3 regions of the Micromonospora sp. NPDC047670 genome follow, and region 2 is predicted to be linked to each of the others. Evidence: riboswitches for the same ligand, from Rfam matches in the RefSeq annotation. Region 2 holds a riboswitch; each other region holds the start of a gene.
What was found. A riboswitch is a leader RNA that binds a small molecule or an ion and turns the genes downstream of it on or off. The one in region 2 is predicted to bind cyclic di-AMP.

Region 1: it holds a riboswitch for cyclic di-AMP, as region 2 does, so the genes downstream of both, ACGF7U_RS24220 (C39 family peptidase) here and ACGF7U_RS02025 (coiled-coil domain-containing protein) in region 2, are expected to answer to the same signal.
Region 3: it holds a riboswitch for cyclic di-AMP, as region 2 does, so the genes downstream of both, ACGF7U_RS18635 (NlpC/P60 family protein) here and ACGF7U_RS02025 (coiled-coil domain-containing protein) in region 2, are expected to answer to the same signal.

Annotation. Positions count from the first base shown of each region.
Region 1 is NZ_JBIDDA010000011.1:137,482-142,273, reverse strand. Features, by position in the region: gene ACGF7U_RS24235 (acyltransferase family protein) at 1-108, shown strand, start outside; gene ACGF7U_RS24230 (hypothetical protein) at 276-740, shown strand; gene ACGF7U_RS24225 (hypothetical protein) at 946-1,704, shown strand; cyclic di-AMP (ydaO/yuaA leader) riboswitch at 1,990-2,131, shown strand; gene ACGF7U_RS24220 (C39 family peptidase) at 2,359-3,204, shown strand; gene ACGF7U_RS24215 (alpha/beta fold hydrolase) at 3,311-4,054, shown strand; gene ACGF7U_RS24210 (CDP-glycerol glycerophosphotransferase family protein) at 4,107-4,792, opposite strand, start outside.
Region 2 is NZ_JBIDDA010000001.1:430,209-435,000, reverse strand. Features, by position in the region: gene ACGF7U_RS02030 (YibE/F family protein) at 1-1,324, shown strand, start outside; cyclic di-AMP (ydaO/yuaA leader) riboswitch at 1,491-1,622, shown strand; gene ACGF7U_RS02025 (coiled-coil domain-containing protein) at 1,626-2,645, shown strand; gene ACGF7U_RS02020 (carbonic anhydrase) at 2,768-3,523, opposite strand; gene ACGF7U_RS02015 (helix-turn-helix transcriptional regulator) at 3,761-4,084, shown strand; gene ACGF7U_RS02010 (hypothetical protein) at 4,227-4,792, opposite strand, start outside.
Region 3 is NZ_JBIDDA010000007.1:64,127-68,918, reverse strand. Features, by position in the region: gene ACGF7U_RS18645 (NlpC/P60 family protein) at 1-6, shown strand, start outside; gene ACGF7U_RS18640 (N-acetylmuramoyl-L-alanine amidase) at 104-2,125, opposite strand; cyclic di-AMP (ydaO/yuaA leader) riboswitch at 2,365-2,502, shown strand; gene ACGF7U_RS18635 (NlpC/P60 family protein) at 2,515-3,555, shown strand; gene dcd (dCTP deaminase) at 3,628-4,206, opposite strand; gene ACGF7U_RS18625 (pyridoxamine 5'-phosphate oxidase family protein) at 4,285-4,792, shown strand, end outside.

The DNA of each region.
Region 1 (4,792 bases), on a different contig from region 2:
GTGGAGCGCGGCAGCCCCGTGCCGCGTCCCCGGCACGCCGAGCCGGAGCGCCGGCCGGTGTACGTCGATCCCCCCGCGACGGCCGGCCGACCGCGCCCGCGGGCATAGGCCACCGCCCGCGCCGGGGCGGGTGCGAGGTGGCGCGGCGCGGGCCGACCGGGGTGCGGGCCCGCCCGCGCGGGCGGCCGGGGACCGCGTCCACCCTGGTCGGTACGGCCCGCGCCGACACGCCCGGCGGCGATGCGGACCGGCGGCGTCGGCGGTAGCGTGGTCGCGTGCTCCCCGTCGCGCTCACCTGTCCCCTGTGGTGGGTGGCGCGGTGGGCCGCGCGGCTGCTGACCGGCCTCGCCGTCGCGGTCGCGTTCGCCGTCGGTGCCGGGGCACTCCCCGCCGCCCTCCCGGCCGACGCCGGGGCGCTCCCCGTCGCCCCGGCCCATGCCGGGACGTTCCCCGTCGCCCCCGCCCATGCGGGGCTGCCCGGGGCCACGGCGATCCCCGGCACGGTGCCCCCGGCCGTGGCGGCCCCCGTCACGGCGGTCTCCGTCGACCTGCCGGGCTGCCGCCGGGTCGGCGACGACCGCGTCGCCGGCGCCGACGAGCGGGCCGCCAGCGCCCTCGCCGCCCTCGCCGCCCCGGCCGACCCGGGCCAGGCCGGTGTGGCTGTCGCCGCCGGTCCGGCCCACGCGCCGGCCGGGCACACGCCGGGCGCCGCCGGCCCCCGGGCCCCGCCGCGCGACTGACCCGCACCATCCCGCCGGGCCGACGTGCCCCGCGACCGCGTCCGCCGCGAGGCGTCGGGAAGGCCCCTTCCGCCACCGCAGGCATCGACAGGTGCCCGTCCTGTGCCCCCCCACCACCCGCACCCGTCCGGCGGCGGGGTGCGGCGTCGCCGCTCCCCGCCGCGGTGCCCCCGCTGCCGCACTCGCTACCCGTGAGGTGCCGACCATGGAGACCGTCTTCTACCAGTTCCTGATCGAGGTGCCGCGGGCCGCCGCCATCTGGTCCGCCCTGCTCCTGCTGGCCCTGACCGTGCTCGCCGTCCTGGTCGCCCGCCCCGAGCGGGTTCCGTCCGCCGACGAGCCGGCCCCGACGCCCGCCGACGACCCGGCGGCCGAGGCGACCGACCTGCGTCGCTACGCGGAGGAGGTGGCCGTCGCGGCGGAGCGTGCGGCCCGGACCGCCCGGCGGCGGCGGGCCGCCTGGCTCGCCGCGCAGGAGGAGGTCGACCGGGCCTGGCAGGCGTACGACGAGGCGGAGACGGCCGCCCGCCGGTTCACCGGGGCTGCTGCCCTGCCCCCTCCCCGCACCCCGCGCACGCCCGCCGAGTACGCCGCCCGGGAGCGCTGGCTGCACCACGCGGCGATGGCCGCCCACTGGCGCGGTGACCTGACCGCCCGCCAACTCAGCGACGTGTTCGGTCACCGGGCGGGCTGGGATCCGCGCCGGCACCCGGCCGAGCAGGAGATCCTGCTGGCTCGGGCGGTACGCGACGCGAAGCGGGCCGGCTACCGGGCCGCCGCCGAGCGGGAGCGGCTGGCGTGGCGGGACGCCGACCTGGCCGCCGAGGCGGCGCGTGCCCTGGCCGCGGAGGCGTACGCAGCGGCGGTCCGGCTCCGGCCGGGTCGGCTCCCCGCAGCCCGCCCGGCGACCGAGGCGCACCGCCCCGCGGCCGCCGCGCGCTGGCGCCCGGCGCGGGTGGGCTGACGCGGGCCGGCTTCGGTGACGCCGGTCACAGCGCGGTCGAATCGGTCATCGGGCGCGGCCCGGCCGAATTCCGCCAACCATTCCGCGCCGAAGTCGGCCGGTCGTCCGGTTGTCGACCGAGGGCGCGCCGGAAAACGACTGTTCCATTGAGTCACGTCAGTGCCAAACTGCCCGCAAAAAAGTCCCGCGATCAAGGTTTAAGCAGGTGGGGGCGGGTTGGCAGGGCGCGGGCCGGCCAGTAATGTCGGCCCGTCCGGTGCGGTACCCGTTCGCAAGAGGCGACGCCGCGCCGACCCGCCTAATCGCGCACAGACGAGCCGGGGACCCAGTGCAACACCGGGGTGAATCCGCGGGCCACGGCCCGTGGTAGGGCGTTCTTCCCGCCCGAATCCGTCAGCTAACCCGGTCGGCGGCGTCGGAAGGAGTTCCATCCTCGTGCAGCACCCACCCACCCCCCGCTCGACCCGCCGCCTCCACGGCGCCGCGGTGCCCGCGCTCGCCCGGCCGCACGCCGCGAGCTGACCCCACCGGTCACCGCCCGTCGCCCGGCATCCCGGGCGCAAATCCCCTGAGTGGCCCACCACCCCGCCCGGACCCCGTCCGCGCGGTCGGTTCCCCCTGCGGCGGACCGACGGCCGCTCACCCCCCGAGCCCGTGGAGGAAACCGTGAAGCACCACCTCAAGCGACAGCTTCGTCGCCTCACGTCCGAGCGTCCCTACCAGGTGGCCGCCGCGTCCGCCGCGGCGCTCGTGCTGGCGTCGGGCACCGGCGCGCTGCTGGCCGGCGCCGACGAGGCGCCCGCCGCCGCACAGGCCCCGGTGGCCGTGACCGAATCGCGTGACGACACCGCCGCCTCGCGCGGCGAGGCCCGCGTCGCGGCCGCCCCGTCGACCGCCGCCGCGGTCGCGTCCAGCGCCGCTCCCTCGGCCAGCGCCACCAGCGCCGCGCCGAACCCCGACCTGACCCGCAAGCCGGAGCCGCCGAAGCCCCCGAAGTCCAAGACCCTGGACTACGACTACGAGGCCCAGACCACCTTCTACAACTGTGGCCCGGCCGCCGTCCGGCACGCCCTCAGCGCCGCCGGCGTCGCGCGCAGCCAGGACGCCCTCGGCGCCCAGCTGGGCACCGACGAGATGGGCACCGACTCCGCCGAGGACACCACCCGGGTGCTGAACGCGACGGTGAAGGGCGACCCGTACCGGACCCGGATGATCCCGGGCAACGCCGCGACCCCGGCGCAGATGGACCGGCTCCAGGCCGACGTGGTCGCCGCCATCAGCGACGGGCGGGGCGTCGTGGTGAACATCGCCGGCAGCGCCACGGACACCGACGGCGGCTGGCACTCGTTCCCCGGCGGCCACTACATCGCCGTCGTGGGCTACCAGGACGAGGGGCGGCTGGTGAAGATCGCCGACTCGGCGAACCCGGCGACCGCCTCGTACTGGATGTCCACCGTCGCCCTGGCGAACTGGGCCGCCACCCGCGGCTACTCCGCCTGAGACGACCCGTCGGGCGTCGGCCTCCCCCCGGGGGGAGACGGCGCCCGGTGTCGTCTCCGGGTCAGGGCCCTCGCCGGGGCGTCCGGCGGGTGGCACACTGCGGCGCATGGCCGATGAATCAGGTGACCGGGACGGTCGACGCGTCCTGCTGCTGCTGCACGGCATGGGCGCGACCGGCGACGTGTGGCTGCCCTGGGCGCCGCTGCTGGAGCGCCGGTGGGCGGGGCGGTGGCTGGCGCCGGACCTCGCCGGCCACGGCTGGTCGCCGCCGCTGCCGGCGTACTCGTTCGCCGGGCTGGCCGACCGGGTCGCCGTGGGGCTCGCGGCGGGGGACCGGCTCGTCGTGCTGGGGCACTCCCTCGGCGGCGTGGTCGGGCTGGCGCTGGCCGCCCGCGGCGCCGGGCTGCCGGTCGACGCCGTGGTCGGGCTCGGCATCAAGGCCGTCTGGTCGCCGGCCGAGCTGGCGAAGGCCCGGGAGTTGGCCGACCGCCCGGTGACCTGGTTCGCCAGTCGGGACGAGGCCGCCCGCCGCTACCTGCGGGTGGCCGGCCTGACCGGCCTCCTCGCGCCGGACGACCCCGCGGTCGGGGCCGGGCTGCGGCAGGTCGACGGCCGCTGGCGGCTGGCCATGGACCCGGCCGCGTTCGGGGTGGGCGAGCCGGACCTGCCCGCCCTGCTGGCGGCGACCGACGTGCCGGTGCTGCTCGCCCGCGGCGAGCACGACCCCATGGTCACCGACGCTCAGCTCAAGGAGCTGGGCGTACCGGTTGCCACCCTGCCCGGCCTGGGCCACAACGCGCACGTCGAGGATCCCGAGGCGGTCCTGGCCCTCGTCGACCCCTACCGCTGACCCGTGCGATGCGGCCGCGTCCGGGCCGACGGGCACCGGAGCGCGGGCCGGGTCACGTGCGGGGGGAGAGGGACGCCTCGTCCGGCTCGACCGGCAGGTCGGCCCCGCCGGCGGCGCGCGGGGTCGGCGGGTTCCAGCCCGCGTCGAGCTGCCGCCGCGCGGCGTCGAGGAACGCCTCGGCGTACGACTCGGCGGGGAAGTCGCCCAGGTAACGGGTCCGGGTCGCCCAGCGGGCCGAGGCCAGCGGGTCGGTGTCGAGCAGCGCGGTCAGCACCTCGTCCACGTTGGACATGTCGCGGCGCAGCACGTAGCCCGAGCCGGCCAGCGGGAACCGCTCGGCGAACCGGTCGCCCTCGCCGCCCATGTCCGTCACCGCGTACGGCTTGCCCGAGTAGAGGTAGTCGGAGATCACCCCCGACACGTCGGAGACCAGCGCGTCCGAGCGGTTCGCGCACTCGGCCAGGGTCAGCTCGCGCGCGGCGGCGCCGAAGACGTGCTGCCGGCCGCTGCGGGCGCGGTCCGCGGCCAGCAGTTCGGTGAGCCGCCCCAGCTGCCGTGCCGAGGCCGGGTTCTGCGACGTGTACGGGTGGGCCCGCAGGATCACCGTCGCGCCCCGCGCCAGCAGCCCGCGCAGCAGCGCCTCGGCCACCGGCAGCGAGCAGTAGTTGGCGTCGGCGTGGTGGCCCGTCCAGGTCGGCGTGTAGAGCACCGTCGGGTTCGCCAGGGCCCGCGCCGGCT
Region 2 (4,792 bases):
GTCCGCCCCGCCGGGGGTGCGACGGATCCTCGTCGCGACGGTGGTGCCCCTCTTCGTCGCGACCCTGATTGCGGCCCTGGCGCTCTGGCCGTGGGACGCTCCGGAGGCCGCGCCCGGCACCGACCCGCCCCGCCACCACGGCACGGTGACGCGGGTGGTGACGGAGCCGTGCCCGCCCGCCCCGGAGACCCCGGAGGGGAGCCCGGGCGCCACGGAGGGCCCGTGCGGCACCGTCACGGTACGGGTGGACGACGGTCCCGACGCCGGCCAGCAGGTGGAGACGCCCGTGCCGGCCGGGCCCGGCGCGCCGACGGTCGCGGTCGGCGACGAGATCATCCTGGTCGAGCTCACGGACCCCGCCGACCCCTCGGCGACCGCCTACAACATCGCCGAGCACCAGCGCGGCCAGCCGTTGCTCTGGCTGGTGGTGCTGTTCGCCGCGGCGATCGTCGCGTTCGGGCGGTGGCGCGGCCTCGCCGCACTGGCCGGCCTGGCGGCGAGCTTCGCGATCCTGCTCACCTTCGTGCTGCCCGGCATCAGCGCCGGGCGCCCGCCGCTGCTGGTCGCCGTCGTCGGCGCCGCCCTGATCATGTTCGTGGTGCTCTACCTGACCCACGGGGTGACCGCACAGACCTCGGTCGCCGTGCTCGGCACCCTGGGCAGCCTGGTGCTGACCGGGGTCCTCGGCACGATCGCCACCGCGGCGACCCACCTGACCGGCTTCGGCACCGAGGACGCCACCACGCTGTCGATGTTCCAGGCCGACGTCGACCTGCACGGCCTGCTGCTCGCCGGGATCATCATCGGCTCGCTCGGCGTGCTCGACGACGTCACGGTGACCCAGGCCGCGACGGTCACCGAACTGGCGCACGCCAACCCCGGGCTGTCCCGAATGCAGCTCTACCGCGCGGCGACGCGGGTCGGCCGCGCGCACATCGCCTCGACGGTGAACACCATCGTGCTGGCGTACGCCGGCGCCTCGCTGCCGGTGCTGCTCCTGCTGACCGCCGACTCCCGGGCGGTGACCCAGATCCTGACCAGTGAGTTCCTGGCCCAGGAGATCGTCCGCAGCGCCGTCGCCACCCTGGGCCTGATCGCCGCCGTGCCGCTGACCACCGGCCTCGCGGCCCTGGTGACGACGGCCGGCCGGCGCGGCGGCGGCTCCGCCGACCCCGGCGCGCCCCCGACCCCGCCGGTCCCACGACCGGCGGCGGACCGGTCCGAGGCGTTGGAGGCCCTGAGCGGGCCGCGCGCCGGGAGCACGCCCACCGCCGCCCCCGCCGGGTGGCCCGATCGAGACGGGAGCACGGACACCGCATGGTGACACTCCTCAGCGTGACCGATCAGGACGTCCCGCCTGATAAACGCGTCACTGGTCACCGTCCGCCATTACGAAATAACGCATTTAGTCGGCTTAGGGACGTAGATCCCCGGGAGGACTCTCGGGTAACCTCGCTGCCGGTCACCGCCGAAGGCGCGCAGCGGCGCCTGCGGTGCCGCCGCCCAATCGCCGTCAGGCGAGCCGGGGACCCAGGTACGTGGGGTGAATCCGCGACAGCGGTAGGGGCCACTTCCGCCCCGAACCCGTCAGCTAACCCGGTCGGCGGTCGACGGAAGGGAAAACTGTGACGGCACCCCTACGCCGCTGGTTGACACCTGTGGTGGCCGTGATCGCCGCCCTGGCCGTCTTCGCCGGGCCCCTCCCGGCGGCGGCCGCACCCACGACACCGCCCCAGCCCTCGGGCCACGGGGACGACGAGCCCAAGCTGCTCAACGACCTGATCGAGGCGCGGAACCGGAGCTACGTCCAGGCCAAGTCCAAGCTGGCGAAGTCGAAGAAGCGCCAGCTCGAACTGGCCCTTGAGGTCGACCGGGCGCAGGCCGAGCTGGCGGCGCTGGCTCCGCAGGTGAGCGAGATCGCGGCCCAGTCCTACCGGACGGGGCGGATCGGCGCGGTGTCGATGCTGCTGGACACCGCCAGCCCCGACTCGTTCGTCCAACGCGCCGCCGCGCTCGACGAGCTGAACCTGGTCAACTCCAAGAAGCTCGCCGCGGTGAACGCGGTCAAGACCCGCGCGGAGCAGGCCAAGCTGGCGCTCGACGCCGAGGTTCGCGAGCAGACGAAGCTGACCAACGAGATGGCCCGCGGCAAGCGCGAGGCGGAGAAGGCCCTCGCGCTGGTCGGCGGCAGAGGGCTGACCGGCGGCAAGGTGGTCGCCACCTCGCCGGTGGCCCGGATGGCACCGGGTCGTACCGCCGACGGCGACTGGAAGCCCCTGTCCTGCACCGAGGACGACCCCACCACCTCCGGCTGCATCACCGCGCGCACGCTGCACATGTACAAGGAGGTGAAGCGGGCCGGGTTCAACCGGTTCGTCGGCTGTTACCGCTCCGGCGGGCCGTACGAGCATCCGAAGGGCCGGGCCTGCGACTGGTCGCTGCAGCGAAGCGGCTTCTCCCCCTGGCACAACGACGACACCTACATGTACGGCAACAACCTGACCGCGTTCCTGGTCCGTAACGCCGACCGGCTCGGCATCTACTACGTGATCTGGAACCGGCAGATCTGGTTCCCGGCGACCGGCTGGAAGTCCTACAGCGGCCCGTCGAACCATACGGACCACGTGCACGTGTCACTGCTCTGACGGCGGTAGCCGACAGGGCCGCACCCGCGTCCGCGGGTGCGGCCCTGTCGCCGTCTGTGGGCTCTTCTCGAAGCGACGCCGGGCACCCGGGCGGACCGGGTGACGTCGAACGGCCGGTCGGGTCAGGCGACGGCGGCGGCGACGGCCGGCTGCGTCCCGTCGACCGCGCCCATCCGGGGCGGCACGGCGGCCACGACCCGCGCCTCGCCGGCGGCCAGCCGGTACGACATGCCGACGACGGCGCAGCGCCCGGCGGCCACCTCGGCGGCCAGCACGGCCGAGCGGTCCAACATCGCCTCGACGGTGCACCCGATGTGGATGTCGACGATGCGGTCGATGTCGTCCACGCCCTCGGCGGCCGCCCGGCGCAGGCTGGGCACCACGGCGTCGACCACGGCGTTGAGGTGCCCCTCGGGGGCCGTGCCGGTGGCGTCCGCCGTACGGGCGGCCTGGACGGCCCCGCAGGAGTCGTGCCCGAGCACCACCACCAGCGGCGTGTGCAGGACCGTCACGGCGTACTCGACGCTGCCCAGCACCTCGGGGCCGACCGTGTGCCCCGCGGTGCGGACCACGAAGAGGTCGCCGAGGCCGCGGTCGAAGATGATCTCGGCCGCGAGCCGGGAGTCGGAGCAGCCGACGATCACCGCGAACGGGTGCTGCCCGTCCGCGACCGCAGCACGGTGCCCGGCGTCCTGGTTGGGGTGGTGGGGGGCGCCGGCGACGAACCGACGGTTGCCGGCCTGCAACTCGGCGAGCGCCAGCTCCGGACTGCCCGACGGGGGGATCGCGTCGCGCACCGCAACCGGGTCCCCCGGTGCCGGCTCCGACGACTTCCGCTCCGGGCCCGGCTGAACGCCGGGGGATCCGGGACGACTCATCTCCCTCACCTCGTCCCTCACGAACGACCTGGTCACCCCGGCCGACGCTGGGCGCGGGCTGCCCCCACGGTCACACGCACCCAAAGATACGTCAAGGGATGCGTGATATGCGTTTCATATGTTTGCGCCCGCCCGCGGACTCGGGCGGGACCTTCCCGGCTGCCCCGCCCGCCGGCCGTCCGGCGACGGCGCGAGGGCGCGGCGGAAAACCCGAAAGGCGCGCCATACGATGACGACATGGCGACGACAGGGGAGAACGGGAGCACCCGCAACTGGACGTTCCTGACGAACCACGGGCACGTGCTGCTCGCCATCGCCCGCAACCCCACCGCCCGGCTACGCGACGTCGCGGACGAGGTGGGCGTCACCGAGCGGGCCGCCCAGGCGATCGTCGCCGACCTGGAGGCCGGCGGCTACCTGAGCCGCACCCGGGTGGGCCGGCGCAACGAGTACACGCTCAACCCGGCCGGGCGGTTCCGGCACCCCGCCGAGGCCGACCGGCAGGTCGGCGCCCTGCTCGCCCTTTTCGCCGACGACGCCGAGAGCGCCGACCGCACCTGAGGCGCAACCCGCCGAGGCGCGCGGCATCCCCGCCACCCCTTCGACGGTCCGCCGGCCGGCTTCGCCGGCGCCGGCGGACCTGCTCGTCCGAGGCCGCCTGGTCGTGGTCCGGATCCGGCCGGGCAGCCGACGGGCCCGCCGATCAGCCGGCGCGGGCGACGGGGCCGATCAGCTGACGTTCGGTGGGGGTCATGCTGAGCATCACCCACTGCACCTTGCCCTTGGTGATCAGGCCGACCATCTCGGGGTGCAGCTGGGTGAACCAGCTCTGCACGCTCATCAGGCCCAACGCGCTCGCCGCCGTCGCGGCCTCCGTCTCCACCAACCGCTGGAGCAGCACGATGTCGCTGCGTACCAGCGCGTCGACGTCCCAGCCTGCCAGGTCGTCGCGGACCACCAGGGTGGCCCGCCAGGGCGCGCTGAGGCCCGAGTCAGGGCCGGTGACCGGGCCGGTGTCGATCACGACGAGCTGCGGCTCGGTCGGGGTGGCCACGGTCGGTGGCGCAGCGCCCGGCGGCAGGAACGAGGCGACGTCCCGGCCGATGACGCAGCGCCGCAGGAAGGAGTCCCACTCCTGCTCGCGGGCGGTCTGGATGAACAGCCGGGCACCGAGCGCGAGGGCGCGGAAGGCGAGCAGCTCGGCGCAGCGCACGCCGCCGGTCAACAGCAGCCGCGTCGGTTCGGCCCGGAACAGGCGCAGCCCTACCG
Region 3 (4,792 bases), on a different contig from region 2:
GGCTGATCCTCCGGCGCCGCCGCACGACGAGGGCCCCCGGTCGAGTCGACCGGGGGCCCTCGTCTGCCCGGGCCGGCCTGCGCCGGCCCGGGCGGGCGGTGGGTCAGCTGGGCGCGCCCAGCGGGGAGGGCAGCAGGTTCACGTCGTCCAGGTTGACGTACATGACCCGGTGGCCGAACTGGATCTGCACGTACTTGTTGTCGCCGCGGATCACCGTCCAGTCACCGGGGGCGGAGCCGTCGAACGTGGTGGCCCGGTAGTACTCGCCGGGGAGCACGGTGCCGACGGCGTACCGCTGGCCGGCCGAGAGGGTGTACTGCAGCGGCGAGATCGCCTGGTAGGGCACGCCGGCCGGGTAGGCCGCCTGCTCCGGGTACGCCCGGCCGTACACCGGAATGGTGGTCTTGCCGGCCTTGGGGGTCACCACGAAACCGACGGACCACTTCGCGGTCGGCTTCGAGGCGGGGTTGTGGAACCACGCCTTCTGGCCGAGGTACCAGATCGCGGTCCAGTCCCCCTGCACCCCGGCCAGGGCGTACGTCTGCCCCGCCGAGGCACGGGCGCCGTGGTCCGAGATGTACATGGTGTTCGGGGTGCCGTCGGGCCGCAGCGCGATGTCGTTGACCAGCGGCGCGTCGTGGCTCGGCGCGCTGTGCAGGACCACCGCGGACGAGCCGCGCAGCGGGCAGGGGGCCGTCGGCGGGGGCGGGTTCGGCACGCCCGGGGGTTGCCGGTTGCAGCCGGTGAACTGCGGCTGGTTGGTGGCGAAGTCCGGGTCGATGGTGACCAGCCCGGTCCGCGGCGTGGCGGTCGACTTGAACGGCGCCTTGAGCAGGTCGAAGTAGTGCGACCAGTCCCAGTACGGGCCCGGGTCCCAGTGCATGCCGCGCACGGTCGAGGCGACGGTGCCGGGGACGTTGTCGTGCCCGATGATGTGCTGCCGGTCCAGCGGGATGTCGTACTGCGCCGCCAGGTGGCGGACCAGCTTGGCGGAGGTGCGGTACATCGCCTCGGTGTACCAGGTGCCGTGTCCGGCGAAGCCCTCGTGCTCGAGGCCGATGGACTTGGCGTTCACGTACCAGTTGCCGGCGTGCCAGCCGACGTCCTTGGTCTTGATGTGCTGGGCGATGTGGCCGTCCACCGACCGCAGGGTGTAGTGCCAGCCCACCCGTCGCGGGTCCTTGACCAGGTTGACGCTCGGCCCGAAGTAGCCCTCGGTGTCGTGGATGACGATGTACTCGATCTTCTGCCGGTTGGGCCGGTCGGAGAGGTCGTGGTTGCCGTAGTCACCCGCGCCGGGGCCGTACTTCTGGTAGGGCGCCGGGATCCACTCGCAGGAGATGGTGTCGGGGCACTCCAGCCCGTCGGGGCGGGCGAGCTTGCGCAGGTTGAGCCGGTCCAGCCAGGTGCGCTGCGGCTGCACCACGCTGGCGGGCAGGCTCACCTGCTGCCCGTCGTCGGTGCGCCGGCTGTCGCCGGCGTTGATGGTGCCGTAGACCTCGTCGGCGAAGGCCGCCGCCGCGTCGGCGTTGTCCGCGCCGGAGTAGCGGGCCACCGCGCCGTACCAGGCCGCCGGGTCGGTGCCGGCGCCGACGGGGGCGCCGATCTCCTTCTGGTACGCGGCCAGCAGCGCCGCGCCGCCCCGGATGTTCGCCGCGACGTCCGTGCGCAGCGTCTCCTCGCTGGCGCCGGTCAGTGCGGCGGCGGCGTCGAGCGTCCGCAGCGCGGCCTCGGCGGGGGGCGGATCGGCTGGCGGCTCGTGCGCCTCGGCCAGGGACGGGCGGGAGTCGTCGCCGCGCGGGTCCTCGGTGCCCTCGTCGTGGTGGGTGCCCCCGGGCAGGGAGGCGACGTACTCCGCGTCGGTGAGGTGCATCGGTCCGTAGCCGCCGCTGGTGCTCGGCGTTCCGGCGTTGGTGTCCCAGCGGGACTGCAGGTAGGAGACTCCGAGCAGGACGCTCTCCGGCACGCCGTACTCGGCCGCCGCGGCGGCGTACTGCTGCTGCCGGTCGGTCGTCGGCGCGGCGGCGGCGGATCCGGCGGCGGTGAGTGGCGTCGCCGCCAGGGCGGCCGCGACGGCGGCGGCCAGCAGGACGCGTCTGCTCCTCGATGTCGCTGTCAGGTGCATCAGACCCCCAGGTCGGACGGGCGAATGTGGGGCCACCTTCGCCCCGGCCGGCACCTTTGGTCAATACCTTTCCATCGGTCACTTCAAAAGGAAGAAAATCTTCGTCCTCGGGGTTGCGCGCTCCCTCCGGTCCGTGTGAACACGGTGTGTCACGGCGCGACGGGTTGCGGATTGATAACGGCCGTCTCTACTCTGGTCATTCGTCGGCCGGCGACAGTCCGCCCAACCGGGGCGGTAACGGTCCGACACCGCCGAGTCGCTCCCGAGCGAGCCGGGGACCCAGGTACCCCCGGGGTGAATCCGCAGCCTCTGCGGTAGGGCGTCCCCTTCCCGCCCGAACCCGTCAGCTAACCCGGTAGGCGGTACGGGAAGAAGGAGTACGGAGCCCGGTGGCACACCATGCCCCGCGGCCACCGTCGGCACGGTCGGCCCTCGCCGACCCGACGACGGCTGAGCCGCGCCCACGCTGGTACCGCTGCACCACCGCCCTCGCCGCCCTGGCCGCGTTCGCCGTCGTCCTGACCGGCGGCGCCACGGCGGCCCACGCCGAACCGACGGTCGCCGAGATCGAGCGCCAGATCGACGAGGACTGGAACAAGCTCGAACCGATCATCGAACGGCACAACGCCACCCGCCAGGACCTGGCCGCCAAGCGCAGGCAGGCCGACGCGCTCGCCAGGCAGATCAAGCCGCTGGAGGAGCAGGTCGACCAGGCGATGAAGAAGGTCAGCGCGCTGGCCGTCCGCGCCTACAAGGGTGAGAACGTCTCCGCCGTCAACGCCCTGCTGGGCAGCCGCTCGCCCGACCAGATGGTCGGCCAGCTCGAACTGCTCGACCGGTTCGCCCAGCACCAGCAGAAGGACGTGCGGCAGGTCGCGGAGCTGCGCGACCGGCTGGCCGCGAAGAAGGCGCCGTTGGACGAGATGGTCGTCCAGCTCGGCCGGACCGAGGCTCAGCTCGCGGCGAAGAAGAAGCAGATCAACGCCGAGATCGACCGGCTGCAGAAGCTGCGGCTGCGGATCTACGGCAGCGGTGGGGGCGGCCCGCTGCGTCCCGCCCCCTGCCCGGCCAGCTATCCCGGTGGCGGGGCCGGCACCGCCGTCAAGTTCGCCTGCGCGCAGATCGGCAAGCCCTACGTCTGGGGCGCCGAGGGCCCGAATTCGTACGACTGCTCGGGCCTGATGCTCGCCGCCTGGGCGAAGGCCGGGGTGTCGCTGCCGCACAACGCCGCGCAGCAGCGCCGGGTCACCGCGACCGTCAGCCGGGGCGAGCTGCGCCCTGGCGACCTGGTCTTCTACTACAGCGACCTGCACCACGTCGGCATGTACGTCGGCGGGGGCTGGGTGGTGCACGCCTCCCGGGCCGGGGTGCCGGTCAGGATGAAGAAGGTCGACGACGGCCCGATCCACAGCTACGGCCGCCCCGGCTGAGGTGTGCGGAGGGGCCCTTCCTGACGCACGTCGTCGAGGAGAGGGCCCCTTCTGGCACCCGCGAAGCGGTCGTCAGCGGGTCGGCCAGGTGCGCCAGTGCTGCCAGGAGCGGCTCGGGGTCGGACCCCGCTGCCCCTGGTAGCGCGAGCCGTAGACCGCCGAGCCGTACGGGTGCTCGGCCGGCGACGAGAGCCGGAAGATGCAGAGCTGGCCGATCTTCATGCCCGGCCAGAGGGTGATGGGCAGGTTGGCCACGTTGGACAGTTCCAGCGTCACGTGGCCGGAGAAGCCCGGGTCGATGAAGCCCGCGGTGGAGTGGGTGAGCAGGCCGAGCCGACCCAGGCTCGACTTGCCCTCCAGCCGCCCGGCGAGCTGGTCGCCGAGCGAGATCACCTCCAGCGTCGAGGCGAGCACGAACTCGCCCGGGTGCAGCACGAACGGCTCGCCCTCGGGCACCTCGACCATCGACGTCAGGTCGTCCTGCTGCATCGCCGGGTCGATGTGGGTGTAGAGATGGTTGTTGAAGACCCGGAAGAGCTTGTCGAGGCGTACGTCGATGCTGGACGGCTGCACCAGCGTGGGCTCGAACGGCTCCAGCGCGAGCGTGCCCGCCTTGATCTCGGAGACCAGGTCGCGGTCGGAGAGCAGCATCGGAACACCATAGCGAGCGATGTGCGTGACCTGCGTGTCGGACTACCTGTTCGTACACGTGTTCGATAGAATGTCGGCATGGCTTCCTGGTCCGAATTCGCCGCCGACGAGCCCCGCCTCGCCGACGGGATCCGCGTTCTCATGCAGCAGTACGGGCCGGGCTTCGGCTATCTGGCCACCGTCCGCGCCGATGGTGGGCCCCGCGTCCATCCGGTCTCCCCGGTGATCACCGACGAGGGCCTCTTCTGCTTCGTGGTCGACTCGCCGAAGCGGCGCGACCTGGAGCGCGACGGCCGCTACGCCCTGCACTCCTTCCCGCCGGAGGAGAGCGACGACGAGGCCTACGTCGCCGGCCACGCCCGGCCGGTGACCGACCCGGCCCGGGTGGCCCGGCTGGCCCGCAGCCACCGGGCCGCGCCGCAGGTCGACTGGCGGCTGTTCGAGTTCACCGTCGACGTGGCGATGCTCGCCCGCCGTGAGCCGGGCGGCGTGGGCGGCGCGGGCGAGGGACACGGGCGGCCCGCCGTCCAGGTCTGGCTCGACCCCCGGGCGACCGCCCCCGACGTCGCGGCGGAGCCCGCGACGC